Regions from separate parts of the Pectobacterium peruviense genome, predicted to be linked through region 3. Evidence: predicted binding sites of a transcription regulator. Region 3 holds the regulator's gene; each other region holds the start of a gene.

Region 1 (5,411 bases), 120 kb from region 3:
GACGGCATCACATGGATGTCGCGCAAATCCGCGATAATCTCGGTATCAGCGCGTTTATGATTACCTCGAATGGCGCGCGCGTACACAACTCGCAGGGCGAGCTGATTTTCAGTCACAATCTGGATCAGGATATTGCCCGCGACCTTTACAGCATTGTGCACACTAACCCCGATATGCTGACGCACGTGTACCGTGATGACGAATGGTTTATGAACCGTCCGCGTGCGGAAGAAGAGCGTTTCTTCAAAGAGTCGATCTTTAAATACAAGCTGTTCGAGCCTGCACTGCTTGAGACCGATGGCGTTAGCAAGGTGTTCTTTACCTGCGATTCTCATGAACAGCTGCTTCCGTTTGAAGAAGCGATCAACGCGCGTTGGGGCGACCGCGTCAACGTGAGTTTTTCGACCCTCACTTGTCTGGAAGTGATGGCAGGCGGCGTGTCTAAAGGCCATGCGCTGGAGCAGGTAGCGAAGATTATCGGCTTCTCGCTCAAAGAGTGCGTAGCGTTTGGCGATGGCATGAACGACTACGAAATGTTGTCGATGGCCGGGAAAGGCTGCGTCATGGAGAACGCGCATCAGCGCTTGAAAGATTTGCTACCGGATCGCGAAGTAATTGGTTCTAATGCAGACAGTGCGGTGCCGAATTACCTGCGGGAATTGTTTCTGAAGTAAGCGGTGCATTATTGAAACGATGTATCATCGGGCACGCGATGCCCGATGATAACTTTGAACTTCAGCGCTCGTTTGAGGATCGAGATACCGAGGGCGACCACGGTGCGAGGCATCCCTGCGGGAGCCTCATCATCGTGTTTCCCTCTAAATCCATGCTTAAGTGACCAGCATGATAACTTCAGCGCGGCTTTTTCAGAAAATCGACTGCTTTGTCGGGAAAATCGGTAAACAGGCCGTCAACGTCCGCCTGATAGTAGAGAATGTCATAGAGCTGATCGATATCTTTGGCGTACGTCGGTAGCCTGTCGGCTCTTGCCGTAAACGGGTGCACCTGAAGTTTGTGCTGATGGGCTTCCTTCACCATATCGGTAAAGGTGATGTTGCCAGGCGTCGACCCTTTTTGAACTAGCATGTGGTAGTCCGGGCCGATACCGTCGGCATAGGTCGCAATCTGTTTCATTGCACCGGGCTTTTGCATCCAATCGTAGTTGTAATTCACCCACGCCCCATCGGCCTGTTTTTCGTAGGTTTCATGCCAGTCGGTATAGGCGACCAGTTGAATCAGATTCAGATCCATCTTCATCTGTGGCTGTAATTCGGTTTTGATGCGCTTTAACTCTGCAACATCAAACGATTGCAGGAAGACCTTATCGCTTTTCTCCGTATAGCCATACTGCTTCAGCACGGTCAGCGTTTCGCGTGCGATGTCTTTCCCTTCCTGATGGTGAAACCACGGTGCTTTGATTTCAGGATAGAGGCCGATGTTCTTGCCAGTTGAGTGGTTCATACCCTGAATAAATTCAATCTCTTCCTGAAAGGTATGAATGCGGAAGTCGGATTTCCACATCGGGAAACGGTTTGGGTAGCTCTGTACCTGCTTGCCGTCTTTGATGTCGAACCCTTCGGTGAATTTCAGTGATTTGATCTCTTTCAGCGTAAAGTCGATAGCGTAAAAACGTCCATCTTTGCGGGCACGCTGTGGGAAACGTTCTGCCACATCGGTAACGCGATCCAGATAGTGATCGTGCAGGACAATAAGCGCGTTATCTTTAGTGAGTACCAAATCCTGTTCCAGATAATCGGCACCCTGAGCGTAGGCCATCGCCTTCGCCGGAAGCGTATGCTCAGGCAGATAACCGCTGGCACCACGGTGGGCAATGACAATTTTATCGGTTGATGAAGCGGAAGTGTCGGCGTTACTAGAAGCACTAAAGGAAACGGAGAGCGCGAGGGCGGAGATCAGAGATGTTACGGTAACGTTCATGCGATCAAACCTCTTTCTGTTGAGAGAAAGGCGGCGTCATCAGGACGCCGCCAGAGGGATGCTTACAAGAGCGGGTTAGGCGCGATTGGCTAACTCTGCTTTATGTTTTTTCTCATTCAGCATAACAACAATCAACAGAAGCACAGCCATAATGCTGCCGCCAATCATCACCATGAAGCCGCCGTCCCAACCGAAGAAGTCAACGGTGTAGCCGACGATGGCGCTGGCGGCAACGGAGCCACCGAGGTAGCCGAACAGACCGGTGAAGCCTGCCGCTGTGCCTGCCGCTTTCTTCGGTGCCAGTTCCAGCGCGTGCAGACCGATAAGCATAACCGGTCCGTAAATCAGGAAGCCGATGACGATCATACATGCCATATCCACACCCGGATTACCGGCTGGGTTCATCCAGTAAACGATGGTGGCGATGGTAACGAGTACCATGAAGAATACGCCCGTTGCACCACGGTTACCTTTGAACACCTTATCAGACATCCAGCCGCACAGCAGCGTGCCCGGAATACCCGCGTATTCATACAGGAAGTACGCCCAGGACGATTTATCCAGTGCGAAGTGTTTAACTTCTTTCAGGTAAGTCGGTGACCAGTCGAGGATGCCGTAACGCAGCAGGTAAACGAAGACGTTGGCGATAGCGATGTACCACAACAGTTTGTTCGGGAAAACGTACTGCATGAAGATCTGCTTAGCTGTCAGTTCTTCTTCGTCTTTTTCATTGTAATCAACCGGATAGTCGTTTTTGTACTCTTCAACTGACGGTAGGCCACAGGATTGCGGGGTATCACGCATTAAGGCAAATGCGATGAGTGCAACCAGAATGGCGGCGAAAGCAGGCATGTAGAGTGCTGCTTTCCAGTCGTTAAACCAGGCCATACCCAGTAGGAAGAGCAGAGGTGGAAGCCCGCCGCCGACGTTATGCGCGCAGTTCCATACGGACACGATGCCACCACGTTCTTTCTGTGACCACCAGTGAACCATAGTACGTCCGCACGGTGGCCAGCCCATACCCTGGAACCAGCCGCACAGGAACAGCAGGACGAACATGACGGCAATGCTGGAGGTTGCCCACGGTACAAAACCCATGAACAGCATGACGGCAGCCGCCAAAATTAGACCAGCAGGCAGGAAAACCCGTGGGTTTGAACGGTCAGAGACCGAACCCATGATGAATTTGGAAAAACCGTAGGCGATGGAGATGCCGGACAGTGCAAAGCCAAGGTCACCGCGCGAGAAGCCCTGTTCAATCAGATAAGGCATCGCCAAGGTGAAGTTTTTGCGTACCAGATAGTAGGCGGCGTAGCCAAAAAAGATCCCCATGAAAATCTGCCAACGCAGGCGACGATAGAGCGGATCGACGTGATCTTGCGACACGCGTGGCTGGTGGGCGGCGGGCCTAAAAATACTCAGCATAGATATCTCCAATGCGAAAAAAAACGATAGCTTTTTTGTTCTATTACGAACGTTATTGTAAGGGGCTAGCGTACAAATGAGTGTGATTCATGACGCTAATGTTACACTTTTATGAAACTGTGACGATTTTTGCGCTCATGTTAACAGAATCGGAAAATTCCACAGTGTGGTTTTAGTGACCCAAATCACACTTATTGTTTTTAAACTCCCCTTTGCTTTCGTTTAGTGTTCGTTTTTGCTCTTTATCAAACATTAACCCTTCTTTTTGTGTCCCAATAGCAACATACATACCCTCTATATCCTCCGCCTGGAGCGAGAATATGAAGCAAAACACTGGGAACTGGCGTGAAACTGACGTGGTTGTCATTGGCGGTGGTGCGACGGGCGCGGGTACAGCACGGGACTGTGCCCTGCGCGGACTGCGCTGCCTGTTACTTGAACGTTATGATATTGCGACCGGTGCGACCGGGCGTAATCACGGCTTATTACACAGCGGCGCCCGTTATGCAGTGACGGATGGTGAATCTGCCCGCGAATGTATTGAAGAGAACCAAATTCTTCGGCGGATCGCCCGGCACTGTATTGAGCCTACCGACGGTCTGTTTATCACCTTGCCGGAAGACGATCTTGGCTGGCAGGCGCAGTTTATTACCGCTTGTCAGCAGGCTGGGATTGGCGCGCAGGCGCTGGATCCGCAGGAAGCGCTGCGGCTGGAACCCGCAGCAAACCCGACACTGATTGGCGCGGTGCGCGTGCCGGATGGCTCTGTAGATCCTTTTCGCCTGACAGCGGCCAACATGATTGATGCCTGTGAGCACGGCGCGGAAGTGTTGACCTATCATGAGGTCATCGGGCTGATTCGTCAGGGTGACCGTATTACCGGCGTGCGCGTTTTCGACCATAAAAAAGGTGTAGAAACAGAAATATACGCGCAGGTGGTGGTTAATGCTGGCGGTATCTGGGGGCAGCACATTGCAGAATATGCCGATCTGCGCGTGCGCATGTTCCCGGCAAAGGGCGCGCTGCTGATTCTTGGGCACCGCATCAACAACATGGTGATCAACCGTTGTCGCAAACCGGCAGATGCCGACATTCTGGTGCCGGGCGATACCATTTCGCTGATTGGCACCACCTCAACCCACATCGACTACGATCAGATCGACAATATGCTGGTGACGCCTGCTGAAGTGGAAACGCTGATGCGGGAAGGTTCGATGCTGGCTCCCTCTCTGGCAAGTACGCGAATTCTACGCGCCTATGCGGGCGTCCGACCGCTGGTTGCCAACGATAGCGATCCCAGCGGGCGTAGCGTGAGTCGCGGCATTGTGCTGCTCGACCATGCTAGCCGCGACGGGCTGGAAGGTTTTATTACCATCACTGGCGGCAAGCTGATGACCTATCGCCTGATGGCGGAATGGGTGACGGACGCTATCTGCAAAAAGCTGAGTCATGACGTCGCCTGTTCGACGGCGCAGACGCCGTTACCCGGTTCTGAATCGCTGAATGAAGTGAAAACCGCCCCCCACGCTCTGTCAGCGTATCCCGCGGCAAAACCGCTCTCTGCGCCGCTACGTGGTTCGGCGATCTATCGCCACGGTGAACGCGCTGGGCGAATGCTGTCCGGTGAACGTCTGGACCGCAGTCTGGTGTGCGAATGTGAGGCCGTGACGGCGGGAGAAGTGCGCTACGCCGTGGAATCGTTGCAGGTTAATAACCTGATTGATTTACGTCGGCGTACTCGTGTTGGCATGGGCACCTGTCAGGGGGAGCTGTGCGCCTGCCGTGCGGCAGGTCTGCTGTGCCGTCTGGGCACCGCGACGCCGGAGCAGTCGCTTACGCAGCTCAGCCAGTTTTTGAACGAACGCTGGAAAGGCATTCGCCCCATCGCGTGGGGTAATGCGCTGCGCGAAAGCGAGTTTACCAGCTGGATTTATCAGGGATTGTGCGGCTTGACAGCCAGCGACAGTCAGGAGGATCGTCATGCGCTATGACGTTGTGATTATTGGCGGCGGACTGGCAGGGCTGACCTGCGGTATCCGCTTGGCAGA
Region 2 (5,411 bases), 740 kb from region 3:
GGTGGATAACGCCGAAGAAACGATGAGCGGCTTAACGGGCTACGTGCGGGATGTGAATGAGATCATCAGCGAAATCTCGCAGGCCAGCCGCGAACAGAGCGACGGGATTAACCAGATGAACCTGGCGGTTGGGCAAATTGATACTACGACCCAGCAGAATGCGGCTCTGGTTGAAGAATCGGCCTCGGCGGCACTTTCCCTGCAAGCACAAGCCTCTGTTCTGGCGGAAGCGGTGAGCACATTTAAACTGCTGTCGTATGGCAACGGCAAAACCACTTCTTACGCATCAGCACCAACGCGTACGCCAGCGCTGTCCTTAGCGCCAGCAGCGGCGAAAGATCAGGGTAACAACGGTGACTGGACGACGTTCTAAGGTTGGCTTTGTAAAACGCTGAAACACAAACGCCACCGTTGTTCGGTGGCGTTTTAGATCGTAGGTAAGAACGAAAACGTGCGATGGTGTTACGCCACACCGTTTTTCTGAAACCACGCCAGCATACGTTGCCAGCCGTCACGAGCGGATTCTTCATGGTAGCTAGGGCGATAATCGGCATGGAAAGCATGCCCGGCATCAGGGTAGACAATAATTTCTGCCGTCGCGTTGGCTGCACGCAGCGCCTGCCGCATGATATCCACTTGTTCTAGCGGAATACTCCCGTCTTTCGCGCCGTATAACCCCAGCACAGGCGCTTCCAATTCTGTTGCGATATCGACAGGATGTTTGGGGCTATTCAGCGTTTTCTCACCGGTAAATTTGCCGTACCAGGCAACGGCGGCTTTGAGCTGCGGATTATGCGCGGCGTAGAGCCAGGTGATGCGCCCGCCCCAACAAAATCCCGTTATCGCCAGCTTACTGGCGTCGCCGCCCTGTTTAATCGCCCAGTTGGCGGTGTGATCGAGATCGGACAGCACCTGCGAGTCAGGAACCTTATGCACCAGCTCGGTCAGGATTTGCTGAATGTCGTTATATTGGCTGGGGTCGCCCTGACGAAAATACAGCTCTGGCGCAATCGCCATATAGCCCTGCTTAGCCAGCCTGCGGCAAACATCCCTAATATGTTGATGAACGCCGAAAATCTCCTGCACCACCAGGACAATAGGGAAGGGCCCGTCATGGTTCGCCGGTCTGGCGATATACGCGGGTAGCTGCTCCCCCTGAGAAGGAATGGTGGTTTCACTGGCAATGATACCGACAGAATCCGTCGTAATGATGGAGAAACTCTGCGGTTCCACTGCTGGGGATAACCCTTGTGGAAGATGTTTGAAGGTCGTCTGTTCATCAGTCTTCATTACGCGCTCTCCTGTTACCAGCCAGCTGGCTTTCATATAAAGAGGGATTTCAGAACATCGATGATAAATACTATCAATGATTAAAGAATCTACACTAGAAGACAATTAATCGGCAAAAATGAATTTCCCACTCGATAAAGAGTGATTCAAGTCACATTTTTTATGTATGTTAATGTCCGTTTCTTTTTTGTAGGTGACTCTCGTCACTTAAAAAAACGTAATGATGCGCTAAAGTCTTTTACTGGACGGACGCTTACAGACTGCGACAAGCAGCATAGATGAGGCGTTCGGCACGATTTCTCTGAATACCCAACTGATTGCCCGGGAGGCAGTTATGTCTACATCTGATGTGTTCCATCTTGGTCTGGTTAAGAACGATTTACAGGGCGCAACGCTGGCTATCGTGCCCGGCGATCCTGAGCGTGTTGAAAAAATTGCTCGCCTGATGGATAACCCGGTACATCTGGCATCACACCGTGAATTTACATCCTGGCGTGCTGAGCTGGACGGCAAAGCGGTGATTGTCTGCTCGACAGGTATTGGTGGGCCGTCAACGTCAATCGCGGTAGAAGAATTGGCACAGCTCGGTATTCGTACTTTCCTGCGTGTTGGCACGACGGGGGCGATTCAGTCCGGCATCAATGTGGGTGATGTACTGGTCACTACCGCAGCCGTCCGTCTTGACGGTGCGAGCTTGCACTTTGCGCCGATGGAGTTCCCAGCCGTTGCTGATTTCGGTTGTACCACTGCGCTGGTGGACGCGGCGAAGGCGTCGGGTGCGGCATTGCACGTAGGCATCACGGCATCTTCCGATACGTTCTATCCTGGTCAAGAACGTTATGACACCTTCTCTGGACGCGTGGTACGTCGCTTCCGCGGTTCGATGGAAGAGTGGCAGAGCATGGGTGTGCTGAACTATGAAATGGAATCAGCCACGTTGCTGACCATGTGTGCCAGCCAAGGGTTAAAAGCGGGCATGATCGCGGGTGTGATCGTGAACCGTACTCAGCAGGAAATTCCAGATGCGGCGACCATGAAGCTGGCCGAAACCACCGTCATCAAGGTGTTGCTGGATGCCACTCGCCGTTTATTAGCGGCTGAATAAGCACAAAAGTTGATGGTATTTTGGGCTGGTCATCGCAGAGGCCAGCCTTTATCCTAATAACTTGTTCTGGTTTATTGGGTTAACCTGCGACGCGCGCTGCGTGTGTAATACGGTTGCCTTGCTCGCCTTTCAACCTCGCAAGGAGATGTATGACCGAACCAACGTTGCTTCATCCCTCTTTATTACCGCTGGACGGCGGAATCAATTTCCGTGATTTAGGCGGCAACCGGGCTGCTGATGGGCGGCTTATCCGACACGGTAAACTTTTTCGCTCCGGCTCGCTGGATCTGCTGAGTCAGGCGGACTGCGAACATCTTGCTGGCGTGCCTATTTCTCATGTCGTGGACTATCGGGATGCCGATGAAATTGCGCAGAAGCCCGATATATTATGGACTGGAGCCAATTATCACGCCTATCCAGCTAATCCATTACGCCACGAAGTGACAGCCAATCTGGATTCGTTGGGATCTGATGTGTTGGCGGCCTTTGATTCCCGAGCGTTTATGTTGGAGCTTTATCGCCGCTTGCCTTTCAATAATTCTGCCTATAAACAGCTGGTGTCGTTGCTATTGCGACCGGATGAGGGCGGGCTGGTGCAGCACTGCGCCGTGGGTAAAGATCGCACGGGTATCGGTTCGGCGCTGGTGATGTTTGCGTTGGGGGCAGATGAGCAAACCGTGATGGAAGATTACCTGCTCACGGACACGACGCTGACGCCATTCCGCCAGCAGCTACTGGCGCATTTGTCGGAAACGCTGAATGAGAAAGCGCTCGGTCAGTTCTCTTATGTGCTCTCAGTGCAGGAAGAATTCATCGTGACGGCGTTGCAGGCGATCTACGAACGACACGGTTCGATCGATAGCTGGCTTGAGGTGGAATACGGTCTGGATAATCGTGCGAGGAATTATTTGCAGGATAAATATCTGGTGTAAGGTTTTTGTTTTAGGCCGGTCAACTGACCGGCCTCTGTTTTGCTGTGTGTAGCTTTGCTACCCGCGTGATTAACCCGTATTACGCATACCTGCTGCGACGCCGGCGATGGTAACCATCAGCGCCAACTCCAGATCGGCATCTGGCTTTTCCTGCTTACGTGAACGATGCAACAGTTCAGCCTGCAACACGTTCAGGGGATCGGTATAGACGTTACGCAGTGCAATCGACTCGGCGATCCACGGCAGATCTGCCATCAGGTGATCGTCGTTGGAGATCGCCAGCACGATCTTGATGTCGGCGGCCAACTGATCGCGCAACTGCTTCCCTAACGGCCACAGCTTCTCTTCTACCAGACGCTGATCGTAATACTCTGCCAGCCACAAGTCGGCTTTGGCGAACACCATTTCCAGCATCCCGATCCGCGTCGAGAAGAACGGCCAGTCGCGGCACATGGTTTCCAACTGCTCCTGCTTGCCGTCATCGACCACTTTCTGTAGCCCAGCTCCGGCACCGAGCCACGCTGGTAGCATCAGACGGTTCTGCGTCCAGGCGAAAATCCACGGGATCGCACGTAGGCTTTCCACACCGCCGTTTGGACGACGCTTAGCCGGACGTGACCCCAATGGCAGTTTACCCAGCTCCAGTTCCGGCGTCGCGGCGCGGAAGTAAGGAACGAAATCCGGGTTCTCACGAACGTATCCGCGGTACATATCGCAGGACACGCGGGACAGTTCATCCATCACATCGTGCCATTCCTGTTTTGGTTCAGGCGGTGGCAGCAGGTTCGCTTCCAGAATTGCACCGGTATACAGCGCCAGGCTGCTGATGGTGACTTCCGGCAGGCCGTATTTAAAGCGGATCATCTCGCCCTGTTCCGTCACGCGTAGGCCACCTTTCAGGCTGCCCGGCGGTTGTGACAACAGCGCGGCATGAGCCGGTGCGCCACCGCGACCGATGGAGCCACCGCGTCCGTGGAACAGCGTCAGTGCGATGCCTGCTTTCTCACAGGTTTTGATCAACGCATCTTGTGCACGGTACTGTGCCCAGGATGCGGCCATTACGCCCGCGTCTTTCGCCGAGTCGGAATAGCCGATCATGACCATCTGCTTGCCCTGGATAAAGCCGCGATACCAGTCGATGTTCAGCAACTGCGTCATGACATCATCGGCGTTGTTCAGGTCGTCCAGTGTTTCAAACAGCGGCGCGACCGGCAGGGCAAACGGGCAACCCGCTTCTTTGAGCAGCAGTTGAACGGCCAGCACGTCGGAAGGCGTGCGCGCCATTGAAATAACGTAAGCGGCAATAGAACCCTGTGGCGCTTTCGCGATCACCCGACAGGTATCCAGCACTTCTTTGGTATCCGCACTCGGTTCCCAGTAGCGCGGCAGTAGCGGGCGTTTGGAACTGAGTTCACGGATCAGGAAGGCTTGCTTATCGGATTCTGACCAGCTTTCATAATCGCCCAGACCCAGATAGCGGGTAATTTCAGCCAGCGCGTCAGTGTGGCGAGTACTTTCCTGACGGACGTCGATGCGCACCAATGGCACACCAAAGCAGCGTACGCGACGCAGCGTATCCAGCAGGCGACCGTCGGCAATGATGCCCATGCCGCAGGTTTTCAGAGATTGGTAGCAGGCGTGGAGCGGTTCCCACAGTTGCTCGTTGGTAATCAGCAAGTCTTTAGGTGGCAGACGTTCCTCGCCCGTCAGGCGTGCTTCCAGATAGCTCAGCGTGCTGCTCAACTGCGAACGCAGTGACTTCATGATGGCACGGTACGGTTCCTGAACCTCGCTGCCACCGGCCCGCTCCAGCAGCTCCGGCGTACATTCGGACATCGACAGCTCGGAAACCAGCACCTGAATATCACGGAGGAACAGATCGGCGGCTTTCCAGCGGCTGAGTAACAGCACATGGCGAGTGACTTCTGCCGTGACGTTTGGGTTACCGTCGCGGTCGCCGCCCATCCAGGAGGTAAAGCGCACGGGGACGGCGTCAACCGGCAGACGGTAGCCGAAAGCCTGTTCCAACTGTTCATCCAGTTCACGTAAGAACGCAGGCACGCCTTCCCACAGGCTGTTTTCCA
Region 3 (5,411 bases):
ATAGTCCATATAAAACCAAGATCATCGCCTTCTACAATGCGTTCCATGGCCGTACGCTGTTCACCGTTTCAGTTGGCGGACAGCCTAAATATGCCGATGGCTTCGGACCTAAGCCTGCGGATATTGTGCACGTTCCGTTCAACGATCTGGCGGCTGTTAAAGCGGTGATGGACGATCATACCTGTGCGGTCGTGCTGGAGCCGATTCAGGGCGAAGGCGGTATTACACCCGCGACGCCTGAGTTTTTACAGGGCGTTCGTGATTTGTGCGATCAACATAAAGCGCTGCTGGTGTTTGATGAAGTGCAGAGCGGGATGGGGCGTACCGGTAAATTATTCAGCTATATGCACTATGGTATTACGCCGGATATCCTGACAACGGCTAAAGCGTTGGGCGGTGGTTTCCCTATTAGTGCGATGCTGACGACGGAAGAGATCGCATCAGTCATGACCGTTGGGGTACACGGTACCACCTATGGCGGCAATCCTCTGGCCTGTGCGGTGGCGGAAGCCGCGCTGGATGTCATCAACACGCCAGAAGTATTGTCTGGTGTCGCGGATCGTCACGATCGTTTTATCAGTGAACTTGATAAAATCAACCAGCAGTATGGTGTATTTGATCAGGTTCGCGGTATGGGGCTTTTGCTGGGGGCTGAGCTGAAACCTCAATGGCATGGCCGTGCGGGCGAGTTCTTGGCTGCTGCAACGGCTCAGGGGCTGATGGTGTTGATGGCAGGGCCGAACGTGATCCGCTTTGTACCGTCTTTGATCATTGATGAAGATGATATCGCGCAGGGGATGGATAAATTCGCCAAAGCCGTCGCTCAAGTGGTTAACGCAGCACACTGATTACGCTCTCAACATCGCTTGCGACTTCCCGTTAGGTGGCGAGCAGGAAGCTCGGCATAAAAAAAGCGTGAGGCCGAGGCTTCACGCTTTTTTATTGGTAGTGATCCGTCCTGAATAGCGTTGACACGTCCCTGACTTAAATACGGAGAACGTGATGATGACTGAGTTCAAACGTACCCAACGTGATTATCCTCTATCCTTTAAAATAGCCGTCGTTGAACAGGTCGAAAAAGGCGAGATGACCTATAAACAGGCCCAGCAGCGATATGGCATTCAGGGGCGCTCCACCGTTCTTGTCTGGCTGCGTAAATATGGCCAGCTTGACTGGAGTCCCGGACTTCCTGACCTGATGAAAAGGAAACTGCTTGTGGCTCAGACAAATACCCCACTTACACCCGAGCAAAGAATCAAAGAACTTGAAGAGCAGCTTAAGCTGGCGAATCAGAAAGCTGAGTTTTTTGAATCTGTTATCAACGTCCTGAAAAATGATTACGGGGTAAGTGTCGTAAAAAAGCGGCCCGGCAAGTCCTTGCGCAGAGTCAGGCCCCAAAAGTCACCGTGACACGCGCATGCCAGCTCCTGGGGCACAGCAGACAGGCATGGTACCAGCATAATGCAAGGTGCAATAAACGACATGAACACAATAGTCAGGTTCTTGATTTTATTGCCCGAGTTCGGTGCCGTCAGCCACGTATAGGCACACGCAAACTCCACTCTCTGTTGAACCGTCAGGCAGGTGAAACACTCAATATCGGGCGTGACCGCCTGTTTAGCCTACTGGGTAAACACCGGCTTCTGGTACCCGTAAAGCGGGCATACCACAAAACGACCAACAGCCATCATCGTTTTTACCGGCATCCGAACTTGCTGAAGTCTGGCCCCGAACAGGTTACTGTCCTTCAGCCGGAGCAAGTCTGGGTCGCCGATATTACTTATCTACCAGTACGCAGTGGCACGGTCTATCTGAGTTTGGTCACGGATGCCTGTTCCAGAAAAATCATGGGTTACCATGTAGGGGATAATCTGCAAACTGAAAATGTGGTAAAAGCCTTCAAACGTGCGTTACGACAAAGAAAAACAAAAGGGCCGTTGATACACCACTCTGACAGAGGGCTACAATACTGTTCAGCGCTTTACCAGTCGGTACATGAGAGAAATGGGATAACCTGTTCAATGACAGATGGTTATGACTGCTATCAGAATGCGCTGGCTGAACGGATAAACGGCATCCTGAAAAATGAGTTTTTACTCTCTCGCCCAGCTAATCTGGCACAAGCGAGGAAAATGGTAAAAGAATCTGTGGCGATTTATAACCATGAGCGGCCACATCAGGCCCTGAAATACAAAACGCCCGATGAGGTTCATCAGGCGTTTTACAGGCAGAAAACTGTCAACCCATATCAGGACTAGTCATAGGGTACCGCGACAAGGGTTTAGCGAGTGCCGTAAACGACGATCGTTTTACCGTGCGCAGAGATCAGATTCTGGTCTTCTAACATTTTCAGAATGCGGCCCACGGTTTCACGCGAGCAGCCAACGATTTGCCCAATTTCCTGACGGGTAATTTTAATTTGCATGCCATCTGGATGCGTCATGGCATCAGGTTGTTTGGCCAGGTTGAGTAAGGTTTGGGCGATACGGCCGGTCACATCAAGGAAGGCGAGATTGCCGACTTTTTCTGAAGTAACCTGAAGTCTGTTTGCCATTTGCGCAGACAAGCGCATGAGGATATCCGGGTTAACCTGAATGAGCTGGCGGAATTTTTTATAGGAAATTTCAGCCACTTCACAGGCGGTTTTTGCCCGAACCCAGGCACTGCGTTCCTGACCTTCTTCAAACAGGCCGAGCTCACCAATAAAATCGCCCTGATTGAGGTAGGAAAGAATCATTTCCTTGCCTTCTTCATCTTTGATTAGCACTGCTACAGAGCCTTTCACGATGTAGTAAAGCGTTTCTGCTTTTTCACCTTGGTGAATCAGCGTGCTCTTCGATGGATACTTGTGAATATGACAATGGGAAAGGAACCATTCGAGAGTTGGGTCTGTCTGCGGTTTGCCGAGAACCATTCGCTATCATCCTCTGTTGTAATTCACTGCGCAAATTACAGGGGTCAGAGTTCCCTGTACGGCGTGTTTAACTGCTAAAAAAAATAAAATTCAGTCTAGGCAGAATGACGTCAGGGAATATACTGGAACCACTGTACCCTTGGTTTTTCGGTTGCTGCTTTGCCGCACCGTAAACGTGGCTGGGTATTTCTGGCTACGTCATCATCTTCTTCGTTTCTGGGTTTGTCCAGAAAAGGTCTATTCTATTTTCGTTTTAACACAGCTTTAAGGATGTGTCTTGTGTTGTCTCGCTTCAGCATGACAAAGCTCTGATTAACGCTGGTTTTTGTACAGTAACGGTATAAATTTTCAAAAAATTTTTAGTGGAGAGGCATCATGCAGGCTCGGGTAAAATGGGTTGAAGGCTTAACGTTTTTGGGCGAATCCTCATCGGGACATCAGGTATTGATGGACGGTAATTCTGGCGATAAAGCGCCCAGTCCGATGGAAATGGTGTTGATGTCCGTAGGGGGATGCAGCGCAATTGATGTGGTATCGATTCTGCAAAAGGGCCGTAATGATGTGGCGGATTGTGAGGTGAAATTAACCTCAGAGCGTCGGTCTGAAGCACCGCGCTTATTTACCCATATCAATCTGCATTTTATTGTGACGGGGAAAGGGCTGACCGATAAAGCCGTCGAACGTGCCGTCGAGCTGTCAGCGGAAAAATACTGTTCTGTGGCATTGATGCTGGGTAAAGCCGTTGAGGTGACACACAGTCACGAAATTAGAGTACTGCCATAATTCCTTTCTCTGAGCACTAATTCTGGTTACTTAAGCCCATTATTAGGGGAAACACAGGGGGGCCCGTAGAGAGGCCTCACCCTGTGGTCTCCGCGTGTATCTCGATGCTTATTCTATCGTTTTCCCTTCGATTAACCGCTGCACCAGCGGTGCCATGATTAATTCCATTGCCAGCCCCATTTTCCCGCCGGGAACGACCAACGTGTTGATGTGGGAGATAAACGAGCCCTGCAACATGGCGAGCAGATAGGGATAATCAATATTATCCAATCCCTGAAAGTGGATGACGACGAAGCTTTCATCCAGTGAGGGGATCGACTTGGCAGCAAACGGGTTGGAGGTATCCACGGTGGGTACGCGCTGGAAGTTGATATGGGTGCGAGAGAACTGCGGCGTGATATAGGTGATGTAGTCTTCCATGGAGCGGACAACGGAATCCATGACCGCTTCACGCGAGTGGCCGCGCTCATTGACGTCACGGATCAGCTTTTGTATCCACTCCAGGTTGACGATCGGCACCACACCGACGAGCAAATCGACATGCTGTGCCACATCATTTTGTTCGGTGACTACGCCGCCGTGCAGTCCTTCATAGAATAGGATGTCGGTAGGTTCTGGCATCGGTTCCCACGGTGTGAACGTCCCAGGAACCTGGTTATAGGGAATCGCTTCATCATAGGTATGAAGGTATTTACGCGTCTGACCACACCCATGTAGGCCATATTCAATAAACGACTGTTCCAGCAGGCTGAAATCATTCGCTTCTGGGCCGAAGTAGCTGATGTGGCGTCCTAAATCACGCGCTTTGCGGATTGCCATATCCATTTCCGGGCGGGTATAGCGGTGAAAGCTGTCACCTTCCAACTGGGCTGCGCGTAGGTCGAACTGTTGGAATATCTTACGGAAGGCCAGACTGGTGGTCGTGGTTCCCGCTCCGCTGGAGCCCGTAACCGCAATAATCGGATGTTGATGTGACATAAGGCGCGTGACTCCGTGATCTCGATGCCCGCATAGACTGAAAGCCTGCGCGCATTCTCAAAAATGACGTAATTGTTCCCATTGTTAGCATGTTTGACGCGTTCTTTCACGTCTTTCGCCATGCTCAATAAGGGGCATGTCCACCGGCATTGAGCTGACCGCGCGGCATAATGTTTAGCGTTTCATGTAACTCAGACCACACCAAAACGACTTCGCCGGATTGGAGCTGACTGCGGATATCTTCGACTTTCTGCGCCAGCGAGCGCTCCTGTTCGCCGTAATCGGTGCCTTCGCGCAGCACGAAAGATTCGATGATGTTATCCAGCGTTTCTGGATCGAGCTGTTGCCAGGGAATTATCACGCTATGTTTCCTGAGTAAAAATTGTTTCTGAATAAAAAGAACCGGTGGCGTGGTCCAAAAATGGACTAAGCCAATTGGGAATGCGCTGTTCCAGCCACATTTCCGGTTTCAGCAATGTTCCACCGACGAAGCCGACATGCCCACCGTGTTCCGTTAGCTGATACTCAATATTAGACGGTAACTGCGACAGATCGGGAATGACCTCGGACGTCATGAAAGGATCGTCCTTCGCGTGGATGATCAGCAGCGGTTTACGAATCTGAGGCAACAACGGCAGGGCGCTACAGCGTTTGTAATAGTCGGCCGCGTCGCGGAAACCGTGGATGCGTGAAGTAATGACATCATCAAACTCCCGTAGCTGGCGGATTCGCTTCA

The links. Region 3 encodes CRP, which controls carbon source genes, mostly activating them, when cyclic AMP is high. Its sites were predicted from a motif close to ATGTGANNNNNNTCACAT; they were not measured.
Region 1: a site for CRP is predicted at 3,537-3,554, ahead of glpT (glycerol-3-phosphate transporter). Genes of this name have one in related genera too.
Region 2: a site for CRP is predicted at 1,430-1,447, ahead of udp (uridine phosphorylase). Genes of this name have one in related genera too.

The regions. Positions count from the first base shown of each region.
Region 1 is NZ_CP161826.1:350,732-356,142, forward strand. It holds gene yigL (sugar/pyridoxal phosphate phosphatase YigL) at 1-674, shown strand, start outside; gene glpQ (glycerophosphodiester phosphodiesterase) at 853-1,938, opposite strand; gene glpT (glycerol-3-phosphate transporter) at 2,014-3,363, opposite strand; gene glpA (anaerobic glycerol-3-phosphate dehydrogenase subunit A) at 3,684-5,354, shown strand; gene glpB (glycerol-3-phosphate dehydrogenase subunit GlpB) at 5,344-5,411, shown strand, end outside.
Region 2 is NZ_CP161826.1:4,678,120-4,683,530, reverse strand. It holds gene DUT67_RS21110 (methyl-accepting chemotaxis protein) at 1-373, shown strand, start outside; gene DUT67_RS21105 (dienelactone hydrolase family protein) at 463-1,290, opposite strand; gene udp (uridine phosphorylase) at 1,625-2,395, shown strand; gene DUT67_RS21095 (tyrosine-protein phosphatase) at 2,545-3,327, shown strand; gene ppc (phosphoenolpyruvate carboxylase) at 3,397-5,411, opposite strand, start outside.
Region 3 is NZ_CP161826.1:475,315-480,725, forward strand. It holds gene DUT67_RS02115 (aspartate aminotransferase family protein) at 1-848, shown strand, start outside; one part of gene DUT67_RS02120 (IS3 family transposase) at 1,003-1,354, shown strand; one part of gene DUT67_RS02120 (IS3 family transposase) at 1,354-2,258, shown strand; gene crp (cAMP-activated global transcriptional regulator CRP) at 2,282-2,914, opposite strand; gene DUT67_RS02130 (OsmC family protein) at 3,290-3,697, shown strand; gene DUT67_RS02135 (phosphoribulokinase) at 3,806-4,675, opposite strand; gene DUT67_RS02140 (YheU family protein) at 4,800-5,036, opposite strand; gene DUT67_RS02145 (hydrolase) at 5,038-5,411, opposite strand, start outside.